One region of the uncultured Pseudoxanthomonas sp. genome, then DNA from elsewhere that is predicted to be linked to it. Evidence: predicted binding sites of a transcription regulator. Region 1 holds the regulator's gene; each other region holds the start of a gene.
The links. The regulator HrcA, encoded in region 1, represses chaperone genes, less so after heat shock. The targets are predictions, from matches to a motif close to TTNGCACTCNNNNNNNNNGAGTGCNAA.

Region 1 (3,365 bases):
GGCGGTGACGTACGGCAGGTTCACTTCGGTCTGCTGCGAGCTGGACAGCTCGATCTTGGCGCGCTCGGCGGCGTCCTTCAGGCGCTGCAGGGCCAGCGGATCCTTGCGCAGGTCGATGCCCTGGTCCTTCTGGAATTCCTCGACGAGGTAGTCGATGACGCGCTTGTCGAAGTCTTCGCCACCCAGAAAGGTGTCGCCGTTGGTCGCCAACACTTCGAACTGCTTCTCGCCGTCGACATTGGCGATCTCGATGATCGACACGTCGAAGGTGCCGCCACCCAGGTCGTAGACGACGATCTTGCGGTCAGCACCGCCTTCGCCCTTGTCCAGGCCATAGGCCAGCGCGGCCGCGGTGGGCTCGTTGATGATGCGCTTGACGTCCAGGCCGGCGATCTTGCCCGCGTCCTTGGTCGCCTGGCGCTGGCTGTCGTTGAAGTAGGCCGGCACGGTGATGACGGCTTCAGTGACGGTCTCGCCCAGGAAGGCTTCCGCCGTCTTCTTCATCTTTTCCAGCACGCGCGCGGAGATCTCCTGCGGCGCCATCTTCTTGCCGTCGCTGGTCTGTACCCAGGCGTCGCCATTGTCGTGCGCGACGATGCCGTAGGGCACCAGGTCCAGGTCCTTCTTCACTTCCGCGTCGGTGAACTTGCGGCCGATCAGGCGCTTCACCGCGTAGAAGGTGTTCTTCGGATTGGTCACGGCCTGGCGCTTGGCCGAGGCGCCGACCAGCACTTCACCGTCCTTCGTGTACGCCACGATCGAGGGCGTGGTGCGGTCGCCTTCCGAGTTTTCGATGACGCGGGCCTTGCCGCCGTCCATGATCGCCACGCACGAGTTGGTCGTGCCGAGGTCGATGCCGATGATCTTGCCCATGGTGGTTCTCGCTCCCTAGCAAATTCTGTTTGGATCCGGCGCTCGGCCGGGTGGATGGTCCCGATATAGGGGTGCGATGGCGCCGTTCAAGCGCCGTCGCGCAGACGTTCAGTCGTGCTTCGCCACGACCACCAGGGCCGGGCGCAGCAGGCGTCCGTTGAGCAGGTAGCCCTTCTGGAACACCTGCACCACGCTGCCGGGCGCGGCGCCCGGCGCATCGGCCTGGCTGATCGCCTGATGGTGTTCGGGGTTGAAGGCATCGCCCGTAGGGTCCAGCAGGGTCAAGCCGTTGTCGCCGGCCACCTTCAGCAACTGCTTGAAGGTCAGCTCCAGTCCGTCCTTGAGGGGACTCGGCTCGGCGCCTGCCGCGGCCAGGCCGGCGTCCAGGCTGTCGAAAACGGGCAGCAGGTCGCCCAGCAGGCGTTCGTTGGCGAACTTGCGGGCCTGCTCGATGTCGCGGGCCACGCGCTTGCGCTGGTTCTCCAGGTCGGCGCGCTCCAGCAGCGTAGTGGCACGCAGCTGGTCGAGTTCATTGCGGAGGGTTTCCAGCTCGGCGATCAGCGCGCTGTCGGTGTCCTGCGGGTCGTGGCCCTGGTCCAGGTCGGAATCGTGGTCGTGTTGGTTCATTTCGGGTCCCATCGCGGCAAGTCCGGCCGCCCAAGCCCCAACCTATGGGGCCGGCGCATCCGGATTCAAGGCCGCACCCAGTACATCGGCCGCCGCCTGCACCACCGGAATGACCCGGTCATACGCCATGCGCGTGGGCCCGATCACTCCCAGCACGCCGAGCACCTGCCCGCCCGCCATGTAGGGCGCCGTCACCACCGACACGCCATCGTGCGGCGCGAGCCCGGTGTCCTCGCCGATGAAGATGCGCACCCCCGGGGCGCGGATCGTGCGCTCGAGCAGTTGCAGGATTTCGCGCTTGCGGGCGAACGCCTCGAACAGGTCGCGCAGGCGTTCCAGATCGGACAGCTCCTGCACCCCCATGAGCCGGGTCTGGCCCGCCAGCACCACATCGTCGCCCGGCGGCGTGAGGGCCTGTTCGGCCAGCTCGATCGACTCGGCCAGCAGGCCTTCCATCTCCGTCTGCGCGCGGCGCAGGTCCCGCAGCAGGTTGGCCCGGATTTCGGCCAGGGGTCGCCCGGCGAACTGGGTGTTCAGGTAGTTCGCGATGCGCTCAAGTTCCGACCGCTCGTAGGGCCGACGGGTCTCGATGACCCGGTTCTGCACATCGTTGTCGGCGAAGACCAGGATGGCCATCACCCGCTGCCCATCCAGCGGCACGAAATCGATGTAGCGGAAGGCGAACTGTTCGCGCCGGGGCACGCTGACCACGCCGACGAAGTGGGTCATCGCCGACAGCAGTTCCGAAGCGTTGCCCAGCAGTGCCTGGGTCCCCGTCCCCGTGGCCAGTTCGGCCCGCAGCCGCGCGACTTCGCCGTCCCCCAGCGACTTCACCTGCACCAGGCTGTCCACGAACACCCGATAACCCTGGGCGGTGGGAATGCGGCCGGCCGAGGTATGCGGGGAACTCAGCAGTCCGACCTCTTCCAGCTCGGACAGGATGTTGCGGATGGTCGCCGGGCTCACCTCCAGCCCCGCATGGCGGGCCAGCGTCTGCGACCCCACCGGCTCGCCATCGCGGATGTAGCGCGAGATCAGCGTCCGCAGCAGCTGGCGGGCGCGCGGATCCAGCGGGGGCGATGGCGGATGCATGCCCGCTAGATAACGTCGCTCCCCCTTCTTTGCAAGCCGGCGCGCCCGGGACGTCTCAGACGCTGAGCCGCCACCGCTTACAATCCGCCGCATGCTCAGACATCTCGCCCTCAAGGATTTCGCCGTCGTCCGTGCGGCCGAACTGGAATTCGGCGACGGCATGACCGTCATTTCCGGTGAAACCGGCGCCGGCAAATCGTTGCTGGTCGATGCGCTGGGGTTCCTGTCCGGCCTGCGTGCAGACAGCGGCGTGGTCCGTCATGGCGCCGAGCGGGCGGAGCTGTCGGCCGAATTCTCCCCCTCGACCGGGTCGCCAGCACAGGCGTGGCTTGCCGAGAACGAACTGGACGACGACGGCCAGTGCCAGCTGCGCCGGGTGATCCGTGCCGACGGCGGTTCCCGCGCGTGGATCAATGGCCGCAGCGTGACGCTGTCCCAGCTGACCGAACTGGCCGCCCGGCTGGTGGAAATCCATGGCCAGCACGAACACCAGGCGCTGCTGGCCCGCAACAGCCAGTTGGACCTGCTGGACGCCTTCGCGCGCAACGACCGCGAGCGCGCCACGGTACGCGACGCGGCGCGATCCTGGACTGCGCTGCTGCGCGAACGCGAACTACTTTCGGGCCAAGGCGATGTCTCCGACCGCATCAACTATCTGGAACACCAGCTCTCGGAGTTGCAGCGGGAGGATCTTTCGCCGGCTGCGCTGGAAGCGCTGGTCGCCAGCCATCGCAGGCAGGCGCACGCGGCCGGCCTGATCCAGGCCTGCGATG
Region 2 (3,365 bases), on a different contig from region 1:
TGCCCGCCAGGTCGAAGTCGAACGCCGTCAGGGTGCCGATGTGCTCCTGCACCATGGGCGAGCGCTGCACGGCCACGCGCGCCTGGCGCGTGAAGATATTGTCCTGCATGTCGCCGAACAGTCCGCCGGCACCTTCGTCATCGGCAGGCTCATCCTCGCCGCGCGGTTCGCCGTCGAAAGGCACGCGCCGGCCATCGGCCAGCGTCAGCACCCCCTTGCCGAGGCGTTCGGTATCGGCACTGACGGTGATGAAGTCGGCTTCCAGCCGCCCACGTCCCTTGTCGCCCACGACATCGAACACGAAGGCGTTCATGCCGGGCGCCGCGCCCGAAGCGTCGCTGTCGATCTCGAAGGCGCTGATTCGGCCGATGTGCTGCTGGATCACGGGATAGCGCTGCGCGGCTTCGCGTGCCTGCTGGATGAAGAGACCGGCCCCCGCCTCGACGTCCTCGTCGTGGTCATGGTGGTGGTGATCGTGGCTGCCGTCTTCCGCCGCCAGGGCATCGGCGCTGCCGGTGATCGTATGCTCCGTGCCGTCGGCCATGACCAGGACACCGGGTCCCAATGCTTCCTGGGTGGCGCTGACCGTGATGAAGCGCGCGGTAACACGCCCCTTGCCGCGGCTGCCTTCCACGTCGAACACCAGCACGTCCGGGCCGGGCTCGTCCATGCTGGCGGCGTCATCGAGCGAGATCTTGCGGATCGCACCGAGATGCGCAGCCACGACGGGATCCACCTGCATCGCCGCACGCGCCTGTGCGTCGTACTCTTCGCGATCGATGCCGAAGCGCACACCGCCTTCTCGCCCCTCGGATGGGAGGTTGCCCGTGTCCGCCGCCAGGGCCGGCACGACAGACGCACCCCACGCTCCCCACATCACCACCAATGCCAAGATCCAATGCCGCTTGTTGCCCCACCCCATGCCCTGCTCCTTCTGGTTGCCGCGCCGCCCACGGCGGGTCGCGGCGTAGTGGACCACATCCGCCGATCCACCCGCCACAAAAGCGGAGAGGCCCCGATGGGGCCTCTCCGGTAACGACTCGCGCATGCCTGGATCAGGCAGCGAACAGCGCCTTCATCTTCTTCAGCGCATTGGCTTCGACCTGGCGGACGCGCTCGGCGGAAATGCCGTACTCGTCGGCCAACTCCTGCAGCGTGACCTTGCTTTCGCTATCCAGCCAGCGGCGCTTGATGATGTCGCGCGAGCGGTCATCGAGATTGGCCAAGCCCTCGCGCAGCAACTCGAGCTGGTTATCCTCGCTGTCCGCGCGCTCGTATGCCTGCGACGGATCTTCGTCGCGCGCGACCAGATAGCTGGCGGGTGACGGGGGCGCATGGTCCTCGTCCTCGTCCGACGGCGCATCGAACCCGATGTCCCGCCCCGACAGCCGCGATTCCATCTCCATCACCTCGCGCTCGGACACGTTGAGGTCCTTGGCGATGGCGCTGACCTCTTCGGCATTCATCCATCCCAGGCGCGTCTTGGACTTGCGCAGGTTGAAGAACAGCTTGCGCTGCGCCTTGGTGGTGGCGACCTTCACGATGCGCCAGTTCTTCAGGATGAACTCGTGCATCTCGGCGCGGATCCAGTGCACCGCGAAACTGACGAGGCGCACGCCCATGTCCGGGTCGAAGCGCTTCACCGCCTTCATCAGGCCGATGTTGCCTTCCTGGATCAGGTCGCCGAGCGGCAGGCCGTAGCCGTTGTAGCCACGCGCCACGTGCACGACGAAGCGTAGGTGCGAATGCACCAGCTCGCGCGCGGCATCAAGGTCTTCCTCGTCACGGTAACGATTGGCGAGGGCACGCTCGTCTTCCACCGTCAGCACCGGGATCTGGTGCACGGCGCTGATATAGGCGTCGAGCGAACCCAGCGCGCTGGGAATCGGCAGGTTGTGAGTGACCAGGGCGGTAGTGGGAGTGTTCTGGCTCATGGGCATGGATGTTAGCAGTCGGGGGGTTCGACTGCTAACCGTGCCGGAAGTTCCGAATTGTTCCAGTCCTGCAACAGCCGGACCCTCAACGCCAGGCATGAAATTGATTATTAATCAACAACTTGGATATGCCGCAAACATCAGTGCTGCCGGTAACCCGCGGAAGCGGATTAGCGGGCAATCGTTCAGTTTCGGGGCGCCATCGGGACCACGGACGGCGAATGCTCCGCACCCAGACGCGTCAGCACGGCGGCCGCCAGCGCGTCCGCGCCGGGCAAGCAGTAAGGATCGAACCGCGGCGCCAGGTAGTCACGCAGGTGCTCGAACGACCTGCGCCCCATCTCGTGTCCGGCCCCCAGATGACTGATCAACTGTGTCCGGGTCGCCCTTCGCCACAACAGGCGATCCTGCGCGAGCAGCCACCCTGCGAGGCCAGTCAACAGAAGATGGAACAGCGTGGCGGTCATCGCCGCACCCAGCATCCGCACGGGATAGCAGGGTGATACCGCCTGGAGCAGGTCGAATGCGACTGCCCGATGCTCGATCTCCTCGGCGAAATGCCATTCCATCAGATCGCGAAGGCGCGGGTCGGCGTCTGCAAGGATCGACTGGCTCAGGAATTCGTAACCCAGATAGGCATTGATATGCTCGACGCAGCTCACCAGCGACACGCGCAACCACAAGGGCGCGAGGCGATCCATCACACGGAAGACGCATCGCTCCACGACGCGCTCCACGCCACGGTAGGCGTAACCCTGCGCGTCGAGATTTGCCCAGTAACGCTTGTGCGCGACCCCGTGCTGCGCCTCCTGGCGGAGGAAGGCCTCGCAACGCGCACGAAGCGCGCCGTCCGGGATGCGCGGCAGACACCCGTTGAGCGTTCGGATATAGAACGCCTCGTTGGCAGGCACCAGAATGGTGTACGCGTTGAGCAACGACGACACCACCTCATTGCCGGGCAGCCAATGCCTCGGGATGTCCATGCCCAGCGTGGCGATGAATCGACGGGCGGTGATCGTCTCTTCCATGACACCTGTCTCCCGAAGCCTCCGTCACATTCGTCTGCAAGACCGCACGCCGATCGTCGAGCGTTCTCAACGGTCCGCGGATGCGATCGCTTGCGCTTCCCTGATCACGCGCAGTAGGTTGCCACTCCAGATCTTTCGGACATCCTGCTCGGTGTAACCGGCCGCCAGCAGTGCGTCCGTGATCCGGGGCAACGCGCTGACATCCTCCATGCCGGTCACGCCGCCGCCGCCGTCCCAATCCGCCCCGATCCCCACATGGTCTACGCCCGCCACCTTCAGGATGTGAAGGAGGTGTGCCATGTAGTCCTCGAATGTGGCGCGCTTGACCGGGTACCGGGCTTCGATAGCACGGCGCTCAGCCAGATATGCCGTTACGCGGTCCGTCGCCAGCCGATTTTCAGGG
Region 3 (3,365 bases), on a different contig from region 1:
CCGCGAACATCACATAGGCCAACAGCCCGACGACCCATGGCTGCTGCAACTGGAAGCCCCACCCGAGCGCGAGGCCGGCGGCCCGCAGCGCGAGGGCCAGCGCACCGACGGCGACGAAGCTGACCAGCACGCCCACCGTGTACCAGAGCGCGCGCTGTCGCGCGTCACCACCATCGCGCCCGCTCTCGGCCAGCGACAGCGCCTTCAACGACAGGATCGGCAGCACACACGGCATCAGGTTGAGGATCAGGCCGCCCGCCAGTGCCAGCGCGAGTGCGACGAGCAGTGACATGGCGCCGCCCTGGTTGCGTGCCAGCACGTCTGCCGGAGGAAGTGTCCGTTCGACGTCGGCCGCAACGGGTGAGGTCGTCGCGCCCGCGACGGGAACCGCGACCTGCGTGCTCGCGGGGGGCGTCTCGCTCGTCGGCAGCGCTGCGACGGCGGCGGGCGCCGGCACGTCCGGCATGGTGGCCGGCGTCACCGTACCGGCGGGGATCGACAGCTTCACCCGTCGCGTCATCGGCGGATAGCAGATGCCGTTGGTCTGGCAGCCCTGGAACGTGACGCGCAGAGTCGCCTGTGCGGCCTTTGCGTTCTCCCGCCTCAACGGCACCGGCACTTCGGCCTGGTCGAAGTAGACCGTGACCTCGCCGAAATGCGCGTCGCGGTGCGCCTTGCCCGTCGGCCAGCGTGGCGCCTGCAGGGCGATGCCCGGCGCGCCTCCCAGCGCCATCGACGTGCGGTCGCGGTAGACGTAATAACCGCGCGCGGGGGTGAAGCGCAGCAGCAGCTCGTTGCCGTTGAAGGCAATCGCCTCGAACGCGAACGCCTGTTCCTCCGGCAGCGGCAGTGCGTCCATGCCGGCCTGCGGCTGCTGGCCAAGCAGGCCGCCGGTGAGCGCACCGGAACCCAGCGGCACGAAGGCCTCGCCGGCGGCGGGCGGCAACGCCACCGTCAGCGTGCGCGTCTGCGGCGGGTAGCAGATGCCGGCGTCGGCACAGCCCTGGTACTTGATCTTCAGCGTGACGCGGTCGGTCGACGCCGTCGGCTGGCCGGGCAGGGTGGCGAGCAGCTCGCCGCGGTAGGTTTCGACGTCGCCGAAGAACTCGTCGCGGTAGGCCTTGCCCTTCGGCAACTGCAGGGGCCGCGCGGCGAAGCCGGGATCGGCGCCCACGCTGGTGCGATGCCGGTAGAGGTAGTAGCCCTCGGTGATCTTCCAGCGGATCTCGATCCTGTCGCGCGTCGGCGCGGTAGCTGTCAGCACGAACGCTTCGTCCACCGGCAGCAGGTCGTCCTGGGTGATCGCGGCGGAGGCGGCCGGCGCCAGCAGCGAGGTCAGGGACAGCAGCAGGAGGGAGAGCAGGGCGCGGATCGGCGTCATCGGATCACTCGGAGGCACGGGCGTGGGCCCGGGTTTCGGCGGCGACCCAGTCCAGGTAGGCGGGCAGGCCGGCGGCGGTTTCGACCGCCAGGATCTCCGGCAGTTCATACGGGTGGAGTTCGGCCAGGCGCGCCATCAGGTCCTCGCGGCGGTCGCCGGAGGTCTTGGCCAGCAGCTGGACCTCGGTCGCCTGTTCCACGTCGCCCTGCCAGCGGTAGGTCGAGACCACACCGGGCAACAGGCTGACGCAGGCGGCCAACCGCTCTTCCACCAGCGTCCGCGCCAGCCGCTGGGCGGTGTCGGCATCCGGGCAGGTGGAGAGGATAAGGAAGACGGGCATGGGCCGGCGATTATCGCAGACCGGCCCAGACGGCCCTGGCGAAAAAATTTTTCGACCGGCCCTTGAAAGCGCATGGCCCCCACCCAACATAGGACGGCATCCGGCGCTGCCGGGTTTTTGTGTCCGCGTCGTTGGCAGTCTCTCCCTGGGACTGCTAACATCGCCGCCCCTTTCCTAGTCCAATCAATCACTTAAGAGGATTGACATGAGCAACATCAAGCCGCTGTACGACCGCCTGGTGGTCAAGCCGATCGAAGCCGAAGAAACCTCCCTCGGCGGCATCATCATTCCCGACGCCGCGAAGGAGAAGCCCACCAAGGGTGAAGTCATCGCCGTCGGCGAAGGCAAGTTCGTCGAAGCCACCGGTGGCGTGCGCGCCCCGAAGGTCAAGGTCGGCGACAAGGTGATCTACGGCCAGTACTCCGGTTCCGCCTACAAGCAGGATGGCATCGAGTACAAGATCATCAAGGAAGACGACGTTCTCGCAATCCTCGGCTGAGCCGAGGCGGGATTGGGGATTGGGGGTTCGCAGTAGCGCAACCGCGTTGACGATCCCACTCCATCCGATTTCCCGCTGCCCGACGTTTCCCGAATCACTCATCACGAATTACGAATCACGGAGTTTTTCCAATGGCAGCCAAAGATATCCGTTTCGGTGAAGACGCCCGTACGCGCATGGTGCGCGGCGTGAACATCCTCGCCAATGCCGTCAAGGCCACCCTCGGCCCGAAGGGCCGCAACGTCGTGCTCGAGAAGAGCTTCGGCGCCCCGACCATCACCAAGGACGGCGTTTCCGTCGCCAAGGAAATCGAACTGGCCGACAAGTTCGAGAACATGGGCGCGCAGATGGTCAAGGAAGTCGCTTCCAAGACCTCCGACAACGCCGGTGACGGCACCACCACCGCCACCGTGCTGGCGCAGGCGTTCATCCGCGAAGGCTCGAAGGCCGTCGCTGCCGGCATGAACCCGATGGACCTGAAGCGCGGCATCGACCAGGCCGTGAAGGCCGCCGTCGAAGAGCTGAAGAAGCTTTCCAAGCCGACCGCCGACGACAAGGCGATCGCCCAGGTCGGCACCATCTCGGCCAACTCCGACAGCAACATCGGCGACATCATCGCCGAGGCCATGAAGAAGGTCGGCAAGGAAGGCGTGATCACCGTTGAAGAAGGCTCGGGCCTGGAGAACGAACTCGACGTCGTCGAGGGCATGCAGTTCGACCGCGGCTACCTGTCGCCGTACTTCATCAACAACCAGCAGTCGCAGCAGGTCGAATTCGACGACCCCTTCATCCTGATCCACGACAAGAAGGTCTCCAACGTCCGCGAACTGCTGCCGGTGCTCGAAGGCGTCGCCAAGGCCGGCAAGCCGCTGCTAATCGTGGCCGAGGAAGTGGAAGGCGAAGCCCTCGCCACGCTGGTGGTCAACACCATCCGCGGCATCGTCAAGGTCGCCGCCGTCAAGGCGCCGGGCTTCGGTGACCGCCGCAAGGCCATCCTGGAAGACATCGCCACGCTGACCAACGGCACGGTGATCTCCGAGGAAGTCGGCCTGCAGCTCGAGAAGGCCACCATCAACGACCTGGGTCGTGCGAAGAAGGTCGTGATCTCCAAGGAGAACACCACCATCATCGACGGCGCCGGCGAT

Region 2: the regulator HrcA is predicted to act here: its motif matches at 1,946-1,972, upstream of rpoH (RNA polymerase sigma factor RpoH).
Region 3: the regulator HrcA is predicted to act here: its motif matches at 1,853-1,879, upstream of Q0907_RS17285 (co-chaperone GroES).

The regions. Positions count from the first base shown of each region.
Region 1 is NZ_CANMLQ010000001.1:1,215,020-1,218,384, reverse strand. It holds gene dnaK (molecular chaperone DnaK) at 1-873, opposite strand, end outside; gene grpE (nucleotide exchange factor GrpE) at 982-1,500, opposite strand; gene hrcA (heat-inducible transcriptional repressor HrcA) at 1,543-2,592, opposite strand; gene recN (DNA repair protein RecN) at 2,684-3,365, shown strand, end outside.
Region 2 is NZ_CANMLQ010000003.1:137,757-141,121, reverse strand. It holds gene Q0907_RS10110 (hypothetical protein) at 1-979, opposite strand, end outside; gene rpoH (RNA polymerase sigma factor RpoH) at 1,056-1,934, opposite strand; gene Q0907_RS10100 (metal-dependent hydrolase) at 2,120-2,962, opposite strand; gene Q0907_RS10095 (dipeptidase) at 3,029-3,365, opposite strand, start outside.
Region 3 is NZ_CANMLQ010000010.1:40,821-44,185, reverse strand. It holds gene Q0907_RS17295 (protein-disulfide reductase DsbD) at 1-1,381, opposite strand, end outside; gene cutA (divalent-cation tolerance protein CutA) at 1,386-1,721, opposite strand; gene Q0907_RS17285 (co-chaperone GroES) at 1,927-2,220, shown strand; gene groL (chaperonin GroEL) at 2,352-3,365, shown strand, end outside.